3 regions of the Variovorax sp. LjRoot130 genome follow, and region 3 is predicted to be linked to each of the others. Evidence: predicted binding sites of a transcription regulator. Region 3 holds the regulator's gene; each other region holds the start of a gene.

Region 1 (5,443 bases), 460 kb from region 3:
GGCGCACCTGCAGCAGTCGCCGCGTGTCGGGGTTGAGGGTCGTCTCCCACAGCTGCTCGGCGCTCATTTCGCCCAGGCCCTTGAAGCGGCTGATGCTCCAGGCGCCTTCGCGCACGCCGTCCTTGCGCAGCTTGTCGAGGATGGCGACCAGTTCGCCCTCGTCGAGCGCGTAGACCTTCGAGGCCGGCTTCTTGCCGCGCGCCGGCGCGTCGACGCGGAAGAGCGGCGGCTTGGCGACATACACGTGACCGGTTTCGATCAGTTTCGGGAAATGGCGGAAGAACAGCGTCAGGAGCAGCACCTGGATGTGCGAGCCGTCGACGTCGGCATCGCTCAGGATGCAGACCTTGCCGTAGCGCAGGCCCGACATGTCGGGCGTGTCCTCGGGGCCGTGCGGATCGATGCCGATCGCGACCGAGATGTCATGGATTTCGGTGTTGGCGAAGAGGCGGTCGCGCTCCACTTCCCAGGTGTTGAGCACCTTGCCGCGCAGCGGCAGGATGGCCTGGCTTTCCTTGTCGCGGCCCATCTTGGCGCTGCCGCCGGCCGAATCGCCCTCGACCAGGAACACCTCGTTGTGGGCGATGTCCTTGCTCTCGCAGTCGGTCAGCTTGCCGGGCAGCACGGCCACGCCCGAACCCTTGCGCTTCTCGACCTTCTGGCCGGCCTTCTGGCGTGTCTGCGCGGCCTTGATGGCCAGCTCGGCGAGCCTCCTGCCGTAATCGACGTGCTGGTTGAGCCACAGCTCCAGCGCCGGCCGCACGAAGCTGGACACCAGCCGCACGGCGTCGCGCGAATTGAGCCGCTCCTTGATCTGGCCCTGGAACTGCGGATCGAGCACCTTGGCCGAGAGCACGTACGAGGCGCGCGCGAACACGTCCTCCGGCAGCAGCTTCACGCCCTTGGGCAGCAGCGAATGCAGTTCGATGAAGCTCTTGACCGCGTTAAACAGGCCGTCGCGCAGACCGCTCTCATGCGTGCCACCGGCGCTGGTGGGAATGAGGTTGACGTAGCTCTCACGCACCGGCTGGCCTTCCTCGGTGAAGGCGACGCACCACTCGGCGCCCTCGCCCTCGGCGAAGTTGTCGGCGTTCTTGTCGGCATGGCCCGCGCCTTCGAACAGCGGGATCACCGGGTCGCCGTTGAGCTCCTGCATCAGGTAGTCGCGCAGACCGCCCTTGTAGAGCCACTGCTGCGTTTCCTTGGTCTTCTCGACCACCAGCGTGACGGTGACGCCCGGCATCAGCACGGCCTTGCTGCGCAGCAGATGGGTCAGCTCGTGGATCGGAAGCTGGGGCGATTCGAAGTACTTGGCGTCCGGCCAGGCGCGCACCGTGGTGCCCTGCTTGCGGTCGCCGCCGTCGTTGGCGCGCACCACCAGCGGCTCGATCACGTCGCCGCCGGAGAACGCGAGCTGCGCTGCCTTGCCTTCGCGAAAGGACTGGACCTCGAGCCGCTTCGACAGCGCATTGGTCACCGACACGCCCACGCCGTGCAGGCCGCCCGAGAAGCTGTAGGCACCGCCCGAGCCCTTGTCGAACTTGCCGCCCGCGTGCAGCCGGGTGAACACCAGTTCGACCACCGGCGCCTTTTCTTCAGGATGCAGGCCGAAGGGGATGCCGCGGCCATCGTCCTCGACGCTGACCGAGCCGTCCGCGTGCAGCGTGACCTTGATCTTCTTGCCGTAGCCCGCGAGCGCCTCGTCGGCGGCGTTGTCCAGCACTTCCTGGATGATGTGCAGCGGGTTGTCCGTGCGGGTGTACATGCCCGGTCGCTGCTTGACGGGCTCGAGGCCCTTGAGAACGCGGATCGAGCCTTCCGAATAGGCCGGGGGAGTCTTGCTGAGGGTCGCCATGGGGGCGGATTGTATGCGTGGCCCGGCGAAAACCCTGTATGGACATACAGAAGCCCTCTGATGCCGCCGCCGCATCAGCGCGGCCCGAAAATATCAACAATCCCCGTCGCCGCCGTGCCATGCGGCTGCTCCGGCTTTGGATACATTGCCTGGAATGAATTCCACCCTCAAGCCGCTGTCGCTCAAGCAAGTCCTGTTTTGCGGCGCCATGATCGTCACCCTCTCCATGGGCATCCGCCACGGCTTCGGCCTCTGGCTGCAGCCGATCACGCAGGAACAGGGCTGGTCGCGCCAAGGCTTCTCGCTCGCGATCGCGATCCAGAACCTGTCCTGGGGCGTCATCGGCGTCTTCGCCGGCATGCTGGCCGACAAGCTGGGCGCCTTTCGCGTGCTGGTGATGGGCGCGGTGTTCTACGCCCTGGGCCTCGCGGGCATGGCGCTCTCGCCCACGCCGCTGCTCTTCGCGCTGACGGCCGGCGTGCTGATCGGCGCCGCGCAGGCCGGCACCACCTACGCCGTGATCTACGGCGTGATCGGCCGCCAGATTCCGGTGGAGCGGCGCTCCTGGGCCATGGGGGTGGCCGCCGCGGCCGGCTCCTTCGGGCAGTTCCTCATGGTGCCGGTCGAGGGCCACCTGATCGCGGGCTTCGGCTGGCACACGGCCCTGCTGGTGCTGGCGCTCATGGTGCTCCTGATCGTGCCGCTCGCTTTCGGCCTGCGCGAGCCGCGTGTCGGCCACGCAGCCGTCGCGCACCGCGACCAGACCATCCTGCAGGCGGTGCACGAGGCGTTCAAGTACCCGAGCTTCGTGCTGCTGATGGCGGGCTATTTCGTCTGCGGCTTCCAGTTGGCGTTCGTCGGCGTGCACATGCCGAGCTACCTGCGCGACAAGGGGCTGTCGCCCGAGGTGGCGAGCTATGCGCTGGCGCTGGTCGGGCTGTTCAATGTCTTCGGCACCTACGTCGCAGGCTCGCTCGGGGCCCGGCTGGCCAAGCGCAAGCTGCTGGCCGCCATCTACTTCAGCCGTGCGGCGGCGATCGCGATCTTCCTGCTGACGCCGATCACGCCGCTCACGGTGTACGTGTTCGCGAGCGCGATGGGCTTCCTGTGGTTGTCGACCGTGCCGCTGACCAGCGGCATCGTGGCCCAGATCTTCGGCGTGGCGCACCTGTCGATGCTGGGCGGCTTCGTGTTCCTGAGCCACCAGGTCGGCTCCTTCCTCGGCGTCTGGCTCGGCGGCTATCTCTACGACAGCACCGGCAGCTACGACATCGTCTGGTACCTCGCAATCGCGCTCGGCGTGTTCGCAGCGCTGGTCAACCTGCCGGTCAAGGAAGGCGCGATCGCGCGCCCGGTTCCTCAGCCGGCCTGAGATCCTTCGCCATGCGCCCCAACACACTCCATCACCTCGTGCAAGCCGGCTGGCTGGGCGCGGCGGTGCTGGCGCTGCTGGGCGTGTTCGCGCTTTACACGCGCCCCGGCTTCCTCGTGACGCTGGTAGACCAGATCTGGGCCTGCTTCTGAGCCACGACCTCCCGCCCTCCCCCTGGATCGTGCGCTGGTCGCACCTGCTGGCGCCCGGCGCCGCCGTGCTCGACGTGGCCTGCGGTGCGGGGCGGCACATGCGCTGGTTCGCCGAGCGCGGGCATCCGGTGACGGGCGTGGACCGGTCGCCGGAAGCCATCGCTTCGGCGGCCGAGTTCGGGCAGGCTGTGCTGGCCGACATCGAGTCCGGGCCCTGGCCCCTTGGCGGCCGGGTATTCGGGGCGGTGATCGTCACCAACTACCTCTGGCGGCCGCGCCTGCCCGACATCGTCGCCGCGGTCGCGCCCGGCGGCGTGCTGCTCTACGAAACCTTCGCCGCGAGCAACGAGACCGTGGGCAAGCCCTCGCGGCCCGATTTCCTGCTGCAGCCGGGCGAACTGCTCGGCGCCTGCGCGGGCCTGCGGGTCGTGGCTTACGAGGATGGCTTCCTGGCACAGCCGGAGCGCTTCATGCAGCGGATCGCGGCCGTCCGGCCCGCCATCCACTCGCCCGGAACGCCGCCGCGCTACCCGCTCCGAGGGCCCGCCGCCAGTTAGTAGAATGTCTGCTTTTCGTCCACCGACAAAAGAGACCCCCTTGGAGCAACTGACAGGCAGCATCGTCGCGCTCGTCACGCCGATGCATGACGACGGCAGTGTCGACTATCCCGCCCTGCGCCGGCTGATCGACTGGCACATCGACGAAGGCACCGATTGCCTCGGCGTGGTCGGCACCACCGGCGAGTCGCCGACGGTCGACGTCGAGGAGCATTGCGAGATCATCCGCATCGCGGTCGAACAGGCCAAGGGCCGCGTTCCCGTGATGGCCGGCTGCGGCGCCAATTCCACCAAGGAAGCGATCGAACTCGCCAGGTTCGCCAAGGGCGTGGGCGCCGACTCGCAATTGCAGGTGGTGCCCTACTACAACAAGCCGACGCAGGAAGGCCAGTACCTGCACTTCAAGGCGATCGCCGAGGCCGTGGGCGATCTGCCCATCGTGCTCTACAACGTGCCCGGCCGCACGGTGGCCGATATGGCGCACGACACCGTGCTGCGCCTGGCGCAGGTGCCCGGCATCGTCGGCATCAAGGAAGCCACCGGCAACATCGAACGCGCGCAGTGGCTGATCCGCGATCTGCCGAAGAATTTCGCGGTCTATTCGGGCGACGATCCGACCGCCGTCGCGCTGATGCTGTGCGGCGGCCAGGGCAACATCAGCGTCACGGCCAACGTGGCGCCGCGCAAGATGCATGAGCTTTGCATGGCCGCGATCGCCGGCGACACCCGGCGCGCGATGCAGATCCAGTTCGAGCTGATGCCGCTGCATCGCCATCTGTTCGTCGAACCGAATCCGATCCCGGTCAAGTGGGCCATGGCCCGGCTCGGCCTGTGCGGCGGTGCACTGCGCCTGCCGCTCACCGAGCTCGCCGAAGCGAGCCGTCCGGTGGTCGAGTCCGCGCTGCGCGCCAGCGGCTTGCTCAAGGACTGATTCCATCCGCACCGCCCTTCGCGAACGCCGGCAACCTTTTGCGCAGCCGGCGCTCTGACACAGCGGGACGCTGCTGCCCATCGATTGAGCTAAACATTCCACAAGGAAGACGACGTTGAAAACCATTTCGCGATTCGCACTGCTGGCCCTGATCGCCAGCCTCGCCGCCTGCTCGGTCCTCGAGAGCGACAAGATCGATTACAAGAGCGCCGGCAAGGCACCCACGCTCGAAGTGCCGCCCGATCTCACGCAGCTCTCGCGCGAAAACCGCTACGCGGTGCCCGGCGGCGCGGTGACGGCCAGCGGCTACCAGGCCGGCATTGCCAACGCGCCCAGCATCCCGACGGCCGTCGGCAACATCGGCGACGTTCGCATGGAGCGCTCGGGTTCGCAGCGCTGGATCGTCGTCAACCGCTCGCCCGACCAGCTCTGGGAGCCGGTGCGCGACTTCTGGCAGGAGAACGGCTTCCTGCTCACCACTGATCAGCGCAACCTCGGCATCATGGAGACCGACTGGGCCGAGAACCGTGCCAAGCTGCCGCAGGACGTCATCCGCGGCACGCTCGGCAAGCTGGT
Region 2 (5,443 bases), 3.2 Mb from region 3:
GCCGGGGCTTTCGGTCGAGGTCGTTGCCGAGATCGATTCGACCAGCAGCGAGCTGATGCGGCGCGCCCGCGACGGCCGCTCGTCGCCGGTGCTGCTGGTGGCCGAGCGGCAGACCGCCGGCCGGGGCCGCATGGGGCGCCTCTGGCAGAGCGCACAGGATCGAGACGAACCTGCCTCGCTGACTTTTTCGCTCGGCCTGCCGCTCTTGCCCAGGGACTGGTCGGGGCTTTCGCTCGCGGTCGGCGTCAGCGTGGCGGAAAGCCTGGACTCGTCGAAGGCAGGGGGCATTGCGCTCAAGTGGCCCAACGACCTGTGGGTCGAGGACCGCAAGCTCGGCGGCATCCTGATCGAAACCGCCCTGCCCCAGAACGGCACGGCCGAGCGCTACCTGGTGATCGGCATCGGCCTCAACATCGGGCCGCGCGAGGCCGCGGGCCTTAGCACCGCGCCGGCATGGATCCGGCAGTGGCGCCCGCGTGCCACCGCGCCCGAGCTGCTGCGCGAGATCGTGGTGCCGCTGGTGGACGACGTGCTGCTGTTCGGCGAGCGCGGCTTCGTGCCCTTTGCCGAGCGCTTCGCGGCGCGCGACATCCTGCGCGGCCGCGAGGTGCAGCTCAGCGACGGCATCGTGGGCCGCTGCGAGGGCGTGGGCTGGGGCGGCGAGCTCCTGGTCCAGACGGCCTCCGGCATGAAGACGATCACCAGCGCCGAAGTCAGCGTGCGGCCGGTGCAGTAGGCATGTTGCTGCGCGCACTGGTTCTTCTGCTGCTGGTGGCCAATGTGGGCTACTTCGCGTGGACCCGCGGCGGTCTCGCCATGTTCGGCACGACACCGGCGCGCTTCAGCGAGACCGAACCGGAGCGGCTGGCGCAACAGCTGCGGCCGCAGCTGCTGCAGATACGCAAGGACGAGGCGCCTGCTGCGCTGAAGCCTTAGGCGTTGTCGCCCCCGTCGGCGTCGAAGCGCAGGCTGAAGCGCGTGCCCGGTGGGCGCTGGCCCGGATGGGCGTCTTCCAGCTGCACCGTCGCATGGTGCTGCCGCGCGATCTCCCGCACGATCGGCAGGCCCAGCCCCGAGCCGTCGGCCTCGTTGCCGAGCACGCGGTAGAAGGGCTCGAACACCAGTTCGCGTTCGTGCTCGGCGATGCCGGGGCCGTTGTCCTCGATCTGCAGCACGATGATGCGGCCGAAGGGATCGCCCAGCACGCGGGCCGTGATCACGCCCGGCCGCTCGGGCGCCGAGGGCGTGTAGTTGATGGCGTTGTCGACCAGGTTGCGCACCAGCTCCTTGAGCAGCGTCGGGTTGCCCTCGAGCACGACGCCCGGCGCGCCCGCCTCGGCGCCGTCGTAGCCCAGGTCGATGCGCTTCTCGATCGCACGCGGCACCGCTTCGCGCACCACCTCGATGGCGAGGCGCGCCAGGTCGCAAGGCTGGCGCGCGATGCTGGCGCCGCTGCCCTCCGCGCGCGCCAGCGACAGCAGCTGGTTCACCGTGTGCGTGGCGCGCATGCTCGCGCGGCCGATCTGCTTGAGCGACTGCTTGAGCTCGTTCGCATTGGCGCCCTCGCGCTGCGCCAGGTCGGCCTGCATGCGCAGCCCTGCGAGCGGCGTCTTGAGCTGGTGCGCCGCGTCGGCCAGGAAGCGCTTCTGCGTGCCGATGGAATCGTTGAGCTTGCTCAGCAGGTCGTTGACCGACAGCACCAGCGGCACCACCTCGAGCGGCACCGAGGATTCGTCGAGCGGGCTCAGGTCGCCGGGCCGGCGCTCGCGGATGCGCGCCTCCACCACCGACAGCGGCTTGATGCCGCGCACCAGCGCGAGCCAGATCAGCAGCACCGCGAGCGGCAGGATCGCGAACTGGGGAAGCAGCACGCCGCTGATGATCTCGGCGGCGAGCACCGACTGCTTCTCGCGCGTCTCGGCCATCTGCAGCAGCACCGGGGGTTCGTCGGCCGTGGCGCCCGCCACCCAGAGCGAGGCCACACGCACCGGCTTGCCGTGCATCTCGCCGTCGCGCAGGTACACGGTGCCCGTCACCGGCGGCTCGTCGGTATGGGGAAATGGGACGTCGCGCTCGCCGCTCAGCAGCTCGCCATGCCCGTCCAGCACCTGGTAGTACACGCGGTCGGCGTCGTCGCCGCGCAGGATCTCGCGCGCCGCCTGCGGCAGCACGAACTGCGCCGCGCCCTGCTGCAGGTTCACCAGCTTCGCCAGCGTGCGGAGGTTGTGTTGCAGTTCGCGGTCGAAGGGCGCGTTGGCGATGCCCTGCGCGACCAGCCAGGTGACGCCGATGCTGACCGGCACCAGCAGCAGCAGCGGCGTGAGCATCCAATCGAGGATCTCGCCGAAAAGGGAGCGCTGTGCGCGCTGGAAGAGCTTCACCGAAGGCTCAGGGGAATCACGGGATCTTCTCGAGGCAGTAGCCAAGGCCGCGCACGGTGGCAATGTGGATCGGGCCCTTTTCGATCTTCTTGCGCAGCCGATGGATGTAGACCTCGATCGCGTTGAGGCTCACTTCCTCGCCCCATTCGCACAGCCGCTCGACCAGCTGGTCCTTGCTCACCAGCCGGCCGGCGCGCTGCAGCAGCACCTCGAGCAGGCCGAGTTCGCGCGCCGAGAGCTCGATCATCTTGCCATCGATGGTCGCCACGCGGCCGGCCTGGTCGTAGACCAGCGGGCCGTGCTTGATCGCATTGCTGGTGGCGCCCATGCCGCGCCGCGTGAGCGCGCGCACGCGCGCCTCGAGTTCCTGCAGCGAGAAGGGCTTGGCCATGTAGTCGTCGGCGCCGTAGTCCAGGCCCTTGACGCGTTCCTCGACGCTGTCGGCCGCCGTCAGCACCAGCACCGGCAGCTGCGAGCCGCGGGCGCGCAGCCGCTTCAAGATTTCGAGGCCGTGCATGTTGGGCAGGCCGAGGTCGAGGATCAGCAGATCGAATTCGCTGTTGGTCATCAGCGCGGCATCGGCCTGCGAACCGGTCGCCACATGGTCGACGGCCGAGCCCGAGGTGCGCAGACTGCGCAGCAGGGCATCCGCCAGCACCTGGTCGTCTTCCGCAATCAGTATTCGCATGGCGTGTCTCCAGACGCTGGGATTCTAGGCCGCGGCATAGGCTTCGAGACCGATGGTTACCACGGTGGCGATCTCGTCGCCGACGCTGGCGCGGAACTCTTTTTCTGCCTGCGCCACGGCATGGCGGAAGGCTTCCAGCCAGGCGAGGCCGTCGGCCGTGAACAGCACCCGCCGCGCGCGCGCATCGAGCGGGTCGGGGCCGCGCGTCACCAGGCCCCAGGCCTCGCACTGGTCGACCAGCGTGCCCATGGCCTGCTTGGTCATGCCGGCGCGCTCGGCGAGTTCGGTCAGGCGCGAGCCTTCGCGCGACAGATGGCGCGTGATGTGGATGTGCGCCGCGCTCACCTGCGCGCGCGCCGCGAGGTTCGACAGCGCCAGCGGCACGTCGGCATCGTGCGCCATCAGCGCCAGCACGCGCTCGTCGAAGCGGCGCATGGCATGGCCCAGCAGGCGGCCCAGGTGGGTTTGGCGCCAAGCGTCGGGGTCGATCGGAAATGCAGGGTCCGTCACGGCTCATCGATAGTAAAGCAAACTGACCAAAAAATGGGTTCACTCGAATCCATCAACCCCTACACTACTGTTCAAGCATCCAGCCTGTGATTAAAAGCAGATTGAATGAACCCAACACAACCCGTTGATATTCAAGGAGATTTCCACATGGACGCACTCGTCAAAGGCACCAGCATCTCGGTCGCAGGCAGCGAAAAGGCCAAGGCCCTGCAGGCCGCGCTCGCCCAGATCGAAAAGCAGTTCGGCAAGGGCACGATCATGCGGCTGGGCGAGGGCGAGGCGCTGGAAGACATCCAGGTGGTTTCCACCGGCTCGCTCGGCCTCGACATCGCGCTCGGCGTCGGCGGCCTGCCACGCGGCCGCGTGATCGAGATCTACGGTCCGGAATCCTCGGGCAAGACCACGCTCACGCTGCAGGTCATCGCCGAGATGCAGCGCCAGGCCGGCACCTGCGCCTTCGTCGATGCCGAGCACGCGCTCGACGTGCAGTACGCGCAGAAGCTCGGCGTGAACCTGTCGGACCTGCTGATCAGCCAGCCCGACACCGGCGAGCAGGCGCTGGAAATCGTCGATTCGCTGGTGCGCTCCGGCGCGGTCGACCTGATCGTGATCGACTCGGTCGCCGCGCTCACGCCCAAGGCCGAAATCGAAGGCGAAATGGGCGACTCGCTGCCCGGCCTGCAGGCCCGCCTGATGAGCCAGGCGCTGCGCAAGCTCACCGCCACCATCAAGAAGACCAACTGCATGGTCATCTTCATCAACCAGATCCGCATGAAGATCGGCGTGATGTTCGGCTCGCCCGAAACCACCACCGGCGGCAATGCGCTGAAGTTCTACGCCTCGGTGCGCCTGGACATTCGCCGCATCGGCACCATCAAGAAGGGCGACGAGGCGATCGGCAACGAGACCAAGGTCAAGGTGGTGAAGAACAAGGTTTCGCCGCCCTTCAAGACGGCCGAGTTCGACATCCTGTTCGGCGAAGGCATCAGCCGCGAGGGCGAAATCATCGACATGGGCGTGAACGCCAAGATCGTCGACAAGTCGGGCGCCTGGTACGCCTACAACGGCGAGAAGATCGGGCAGGGCCGCGACAACGCGCGCGAGTTCCTGCGCGAGAACCCGGCGCTCTCGCGCGAGATCGAGAACAAGGTGCGCGAATCGCTGGGCATTCCGCTTCTGGCCGAAGCGGCAGACGTCACGCCCGCCGAGAAGTAAGCCTCGTGCAATGGCTTTCAGCGCTCCTTCTCTCAAAGGCCGCGCCCTGCGTCTCCTGAGCCAGCGCGAGCATTCGCGCAGCGAGCTCGAGCGCAAGCTGGCCAGGTACGAAGAAGAGCCCGGCACGCTGGCGCGCGCGCTCGACGAGCTGGCCGCCAAAGACTTCATCAGCGAGGCGAGGGTGGTGCAGTCGGTGCTGCACCAGCGCGCGGCACGGCACGGCGCCGCGCGCGTGCGCCAGGAGCTGCTGCACAAGGGCGTTGCGCCCGAAGCGGTGGCCGAAGCGCTCGCAAGCCTCTCGGGCAGCGAGTTCGACCGTGCGCTCGAAGTGTGGCGGCAGCGCTTCGGCACGCTGCCGCATGACGCGGCGGAGCGCGCGAAGCAGACGCGCTTTTTGCTGGCGCGTGGATTTGCCGGCGCCGTCGTGGCAAAGGTCTTGCGGTACGACCCTAACGAGTGAGGGTCAGCCGCGAAATGCAGCTGCGCGGGCTTACAGCCCCAGCATCAGCTTGAGGTTCTGCACCGCGGCGCCGCTGGCGCCCTTGCCCAGGTTGTCCAGCCGCGCGATGACGACGGCATGGCGGTGGTCCTCGTTCGGGAACACGCGGATCTCGAGCTCGTTGGTGTCGTTGAGCGCGAGGGCGTCGAT
Region 3 (5,443 bases):
CAGCTCCAGCACCAGCGCGATGCGCGCCTTGACGGGAGTCAGTGCGCCCGCGTCACGCAAGAGTGCATTCGGCGCCGGCAGGATGCGGCCCTGCGTGCATCGCGTGGCGCGCACGACCGCGATGCCGGCAGCCTGCGCCCGCAGCGCGGCTTCTTCCAGCGCACGGTGCAAGGTGCCGTTGCCGGTGGCCGCGAGCACCAGGCCCTCTACCGGCTCGGCGGCGCCGGACTGGCGCTCGCGAATCAGTGTGTCGATCAGGCTGCCGCGCGCCTCCGCATGACTCATCACGATTTCCACATGGGGCCAGCGGGCGGCATTCGTCATCTGTTCGAAGAGCTCGCGCGCATCTTGTTGCGACGATACCGGCCAGCTTCGGAGGCCGCGCACCGCGCCCTCCTCCACATAGGCCACCGGTCCCGCATCGCCGGAGTCGAAGGCGTCGAGCCGGTAGGTGTGGACCTTCTGGACATCGAAGGCGCTGTGCACCGTGCCCGCGCAGACGGCCACCACGCCCAGCGCGCCGGGGCTGGACGCGACCGCGATCGCATCGCGCACGTTCTGCGGGCCGTCTGGCGACAGCGCGGTCGCGGGCCGCATCGCGCAGGTCAGAACCACCGGCTTCGACGGAGCCAGCACCGACTGCAGGAAGAAGGCTGTTTCCTCCAGCGTGTCGGTGCCATGGGTGATCACGAGGCCCGCTACGTCGGGCTCGGCGAGCCAATGGGCGCAGCGCTCGGCCAGCGTACGCCAGATCGCAAAGCTCATGTCCTTGCTGTCAATCTGCGCCACTTGCTCGGCCGCGAGTGCGATGCCTTCGGGCGCCTCGATGCCGCCCAGCAGTTCCGTCACGCCTACTTGCCCGGCCGTGTAGCCGATGTTGTCGCCGGCCGCCGTAGCGCGGCCGGCGATGGTGCCGCCGGTGCCCAGAACGATCACGCGGCGCTTGCCTTCTCGAAGGGTATCGACCATGTCTTGCCAAACTTCCGGAAACTGGTTAAAAATACAGGTACTGGATATTCAGCCAGTGCCGCAAGGAGTCATCAATGCAGTTCGCCGTCAAGCTTACCGCCCGCCAGCAGCAGATTCTGGACTTGATCCAGAGCGCCATCGCGCGCACCGGCGCCCCGCCCACGCGTGCCGAGATCGCCGCCGAACTGGGCTTCAAGTCGGCCAATGCGGCCGAAGAACATTTGCAGGCCCTGGCACGCAAAGGCGTGATCGAACTCGTGAGCGGCACCTCGCGCGGCATCCGCCTCAAGGGCGACGCACTGCGCTCGCTGAACGAATCGCGCAACAACCAATTCTCCCTGTCGCTGCCCGGCATGGCCCAGCTCGCGCTGCCGCTGATCGGCCGTGTGGCTGCAGGCTCGCCCATCCTCGCGCAGGAGCACGTCGACCAGACCTACTACGTCGAGAACACCCTGTTCCAGCGCCAGCCCGACTATCTGCTCAAGGTGCGTGGCATGTCCATGCGCGACGCCGGCATCATGGATGGCGACCTGCTGGCGGTGCAAGCCACCAAGGAAGCCCGCAACGGCCAGATCGTGGTGGCCCGGCTGGGCGACGAAGTCACGGTCAAGCGCCTCAAGCGCAACAAGCAGGTCATCGAGCTGCATGCCGAAAACCCCGACTACCCCACCATCGTCGTTCAGCCCGGCGAGCCTTTCGAGATCGAAGGCTTGGCCGTAGGCCTGATCCGCAACACGATGCTCATGTAGGGGGTCCAAACCCCGGCCGCGACAGGTGGCGGGCGTATGGCCGAGGGCCATCACCCTGTAGCAGCCGATGAAAGCAATCCTGCCTGTGTTCAACCTCTGACTTTTCTGGAGTTCACATGGGAATCGCTCTTCTCAGCCTTGCTGATCTGTTCATGCCGCTGCAATCGCTGGCCGATCGCTGGATGCCTTCGCGCCGCAGGCGTTCGTCCGGCCTTCGCTATGTCGGCATTCGGCCCAGCTGTGCCTCTGCACCCGCGCCGACGCGTCCCCTGCGCGTGGTGCGCACGGTCGATGCGCAGCGCCCCGGCCAGAACGCGGGCCGCGTCGTGATCTCGGGCCGCATGGCGGACGTCTGCGCCGAACTCGATCGGCTGGCCGCCCTGGAAGCGGCGGACACCGTGCCGCGCGCCAGCCGCCTGCATTGAGCGAGGCGATGCCGATCGGCAATTGAAGCCGTACCGAGCCTGGGTTATCCCCGGGCAGCGTGCGCCTGTGGAACGCAGGGCACGGAGTACGCGGATGGTGCGAGGCACAATGGCATGCCATGAACATTGTGATCCTCGACGACTACCAGGACGCGGTGCGCAAGCTGCGCTGCGCTTCCAAGCTCGACGCGTACGCGGCCAAGGTCTACACCAACACGGTCAAAGGCATCGGGCAGCTCTCGGTGCGGCTCAAGGATGCCGACGTGATCGTGCTGATCCGTGAACGCACACAGATCTCTCGCCAGCTGATCGAGAAGCTCCCCAAGCTCAAGCTCATCTCGCAGACCGGCCGGGTCGGCAGCCACATCGACGTGCATGCGTGCACCGAGCAAGGCATCGCGGTGGCCGAAGGCACGGGCTCGCCGCTGGCGCCGGCCGAACTCACCTGGGCGCTGATCATGACGGCGATGCGCCGCTTGCCGCAGTACATCAGCAACCTCAAGCATGGCGCCTGGCAGCAGTCGGGCCTCAAGTCGGCTTCGATGCCTCCCAATTTCGGGCTCGGCTCGGTGCTCAAGGGCAAGACGCTTTGCATCTGGGGCTATGGGCGCATCGGCCAGCTGGTCGCACGCTATGGGCAGGCCTTCGGCATGCAGGTGGTGATCTGGGGCCGCGAGGAGAGCTGCGCCAGGGCACGGTCCGACGGCTTTCAGGTGGCACCGAACCGGGACATCTTTTTCAGCGTGGCCGACGTGCTGTCGATCCATCTGCGGCTGGCGGAGGAAACACGGGGCCTGGTCACCCTCGAGGATCTGTCGCGCATGAAGCCCACCGCACTGTTCGTCAACACCTCGCGCGCCGAGCTGGTCGAACAGGACGCGCTGCTCGCAGCCCTCAACCGCGGCCGGCCCGGGCTGGCGGCCGTCGACGTGTTCGAGAGCGAGCCGCCGCTGCAAGGCCATGCGCTGCTGCGCCTGGAGAACTGCATCTGCACCCCGCACATCGGCTACGTCGAGCAGGACAGCTACGAGATGTACTTCGGCCAGGCCTTCGACAACGTCGTCAGCTTCATCAAGGGCAACCCCACCAACATCGTGAATCCGGGCGCACTGCAGGTCCGCCGTTGAAACAGCCTGCGCTGCCGGCAGCTTTGTGGGCCCTGCTGGCGGGCAACTTCGTGATCGGGACGGGCGTGATGGTGGTGCCCGGCACGCTCAACGAACTCAGCACCTCGCTGCAAGTCAGCGCGGCTACCGCCGGCCAGTTGATCACCGCGGCGGCCGTCGTGATGTGCCTCGGCGCTCCCTTGCTGGCGGCCGTGGTCGCGGGCTGGGACCGCCGGGTGCTGCTCGCCTGCACCATGCTGTGGTATGCGGCAGGGCATCTTCTCGCGACGCTGATGCCGAACTTCGGCGGGCTGCTGGTGGTGCGCATGCTGACGGTCGTCGCGCCCGCGATCTTCACGCCGCAGGCGGCCGCCTGCGTGGGTCTGCTGGTGCCGCCCGAGCAGCGGGGCCGCGCCGTCACCTTCGTTTTTCTGGGATGGTCCATGGCCTCGGTGCTGGGCCTTCCGCTCGGCACGCTGATCGGCGGTCATTTCGGCTGGCGCACCGCGTTCGCGACGATCGCGCTCCTGTCGATCCTCAGCGCAGCCTGGATCTGGCGCAAGCTCCCATCGGGCATCCGGCCGGCCGCGCTGTCGCGCGCGGCCTGGGCCCAGGTGCTCAAGAGTCCGCTGCTGATGGGCGTCGTCTCCGTCACCGCGCTGCAAGGCGCGGGCCAGTTCGTTCTGTTCAGCTATTTCGCACCCGTCCTCAAGCAAGTGCTGGGCGCGGACGCCACGGCACTGGGCCTGATGTGGGGCTGGTTCGGCGTCTGCGGCCTGCTCGGCAACATGCTCGTGAGCCGGTACATCGACCGCATGGGCGCCTCGCAGATGGTGCTGCTCACGACCTCGCTGATCGCGCTGAGCCTTCTTCTGTGGCCTCTGGGCGTGACGCTCGCGGGGCTGGCGCTGATCATCGTGCCCTGGGGCTTCGGCTGCTTCGCCACCAACTCGGCTCAGCAGGCACGCCTGGTCTCGATGGCGCCCGCGCTCGCGCCGGGCTCGGTGGCGCTCAACAGTTCCGGCATCTACGTGGGGCAAGCGGTGGGTGCCGCAGCCGGAGGCTGGCTGCTGGCCCATGACGCGATCGCCTGGATGAGCTGGGCGGGCCTGGCGATGGTGCTCTGCGCGCTGGCGCTCAGCCTGGCCGTCGACCGGGCGCAACGCCGCGCCCCGGCGTTCAGCGCTTGACCGGCTTGGGAGCTATCTCCGCCTCGGTGGCCGGATCGAAGAGCTCGAAATCGATCACGTGGGGATCGCTGGACGGTGCGGGCGGCGGCTTCGGCGTTTCGATCGGCGCTCGCATGGTTTCGAAGGCCGTCTTGTCGAATTCGGCGAGGTCCAGGTCGATGTCGGGCTTGGCGCGCGGCACCGGTGCGGCGCCTGCGGGAGGCGCCGGAAGCGGCGCATCCGGCACCAGCACGGTCTCATGGTGCAGGTGGTCGTCGATGGCGCCGTAGATCGAGGGGGGCAGCGTCGGGGCGTACTCGACGGCCTCGGGCGCGCTCTCGCGATCGAGCGGCGCAGGCGTCGTGGCCAGCTGGTCGTGGCCGAAGGTATCGACGAAGGAGTGCGGCGTGACGGGCGCAGGCGGTGCGCTGTTCGGATCGATCACTTCCTTGGCCACGGAATAGAGCAGCAGCAGCTCCTGGTAGGCCGCCAGGTCGAAGGCCTCGTCCTCGTGCGCGCCGGGCTTGCGGAATATCAGCTCCTCGATCAGCGCCAGGGTGCCCGGCGCAGGCCACTGCGATTCGATGCGCGCGAGGGTGCTGCGATAGTGTTCGAGACCCTTGCCCGTCTCGTTGAAATTCTCGAACGCCGGGACGTCGGCGTTGAAGGCCCGTTCGAATTCCTCCGCCAGGCGCGCATAGTCCTCCTTGCGCCCCAGCGAATGAAAAATCCGCAGCAGGTCCAGGTAGGCCAACGCGCTGGTGCCGGGATTGGTGGCGATGTGTTCGCGCAGCACCGCGATTGCCTGGTCGTGCTGGCCGAGCGAAAGGAAGAAGTCCGACTGCTGCTGCACGTCGAACAGCTCTTCGGTGTTGACCGGCCGCACCGGCGCGCCATCGGGCGTGCGTGCCGGCTGGGGTTCGGAATCGCCGAAGCCGCTGTCGTCGTCGGGCTCCAGGGCTGCAAAGGTCGCCGCGCCGAAGCTGGTGGCGTTCGCGCTGCGCCGCGGCGGCGGTACGGAGTCG

What was found. The regulator LexA, encoded in region 3, represses DNA repair genes until DNA is damaged. The targets are predictions, from matches to a motif close to ACTGTATNNNNATACAGT.
Region 1: the regulator LexA is predicted to act here: its motif matches at 1,889-1,906, upstream of ACSQ86_RS10545 (DNA topoisomerase IV subunit B).
Region 2: the regulator LexA is predicted to act here: its motif matches at 3,646-3,663, upstream of recA (recombinase RecA).

Annotation. Positions count from the first base shown of each region.
Region 1 covers NZ_CAXURM020000001.1:2,074,940-2,080,382, reverse strand. The annotation lists gene ACSQ86_RS10545 (DNA topoisomerase IV subunit B) at 1-1,855, opposite strand, end outside; gene ACSQ86_RS10540 (MFS transporter) at 2,010-3,227, shown strand; gene ACSQ86_RS10535 (hypothetical protein) at 3,239-3,379, shown strand; gene ACSQ86_RS10530 (class I SAM-dependent methyltransferase) at 3,409-3,936, shown strand; gene dapA (4-hydroxy-tetrahydrodipicolinate synthase) at 3,941-4,867, shown strand; gene bamC (outer membrane protein assembly factor BamC) at 4,983-5,443, shown strand, end outside.
Region 2 covers NZ_CAXURM020000001.1:5,751,751-5,757,193, reverse strand. The annotation lists gene ACSQ86_RS28495 (biotin--[acetyl-CoA-carboxylase] ligase) at 1-736, shown strand, start outside; gene ACSQ86_RS28490 (sporulation protein) at 739-936, shown strand; gene ACSQ86_RS28485 (sensor histidine kinase N-terminal domain-containing protein) at 933-2,381, opposite strand; gene ACSQ86_RS28480 (response regulator) at 2,398-3,069, opposite strand; gene ACSQ86_RS28475 (MarR family winged helix-turn-helix transcriptional regulator) at 3,094-3,579, opposite strand; gene recA (recombinase RecA) at 3,727-4,794, shown strand; gene recX (recombination regulator RecX) at 4,805-5,254, shown strand; gene argC (N-acetyl-gamma-glutamyl-phosphate reductase) at 5,285-5,443, opposite strand, start outside.
Region 3 covers NZ_CAXURM020000001.1:2,539,313-2,544,755, reverse strand. The annotation lists gene ACSQ86_RS12725 (asparaginase) at 1-969, opposite strand, end outside; gene lexA (transcriptional repressor LexA) at 1,044-1,718, shown strand; gene ACSQ86_RS12715 (hypothetical protein) at 1,835-2,143, shown strand; gene ACSQ86_RS12710 (D-2-hydroxyacid dehydrogenase family protein) at 2,263-3,270, shown strand; gene ACSQ86_RS12705 (MFS transporter) at 3,267-4,439, shown strand; gene ACSQ86_RS12700 (type IV pilus assembly protein FimV) at 4,429-5,443, opposite strand, start outside.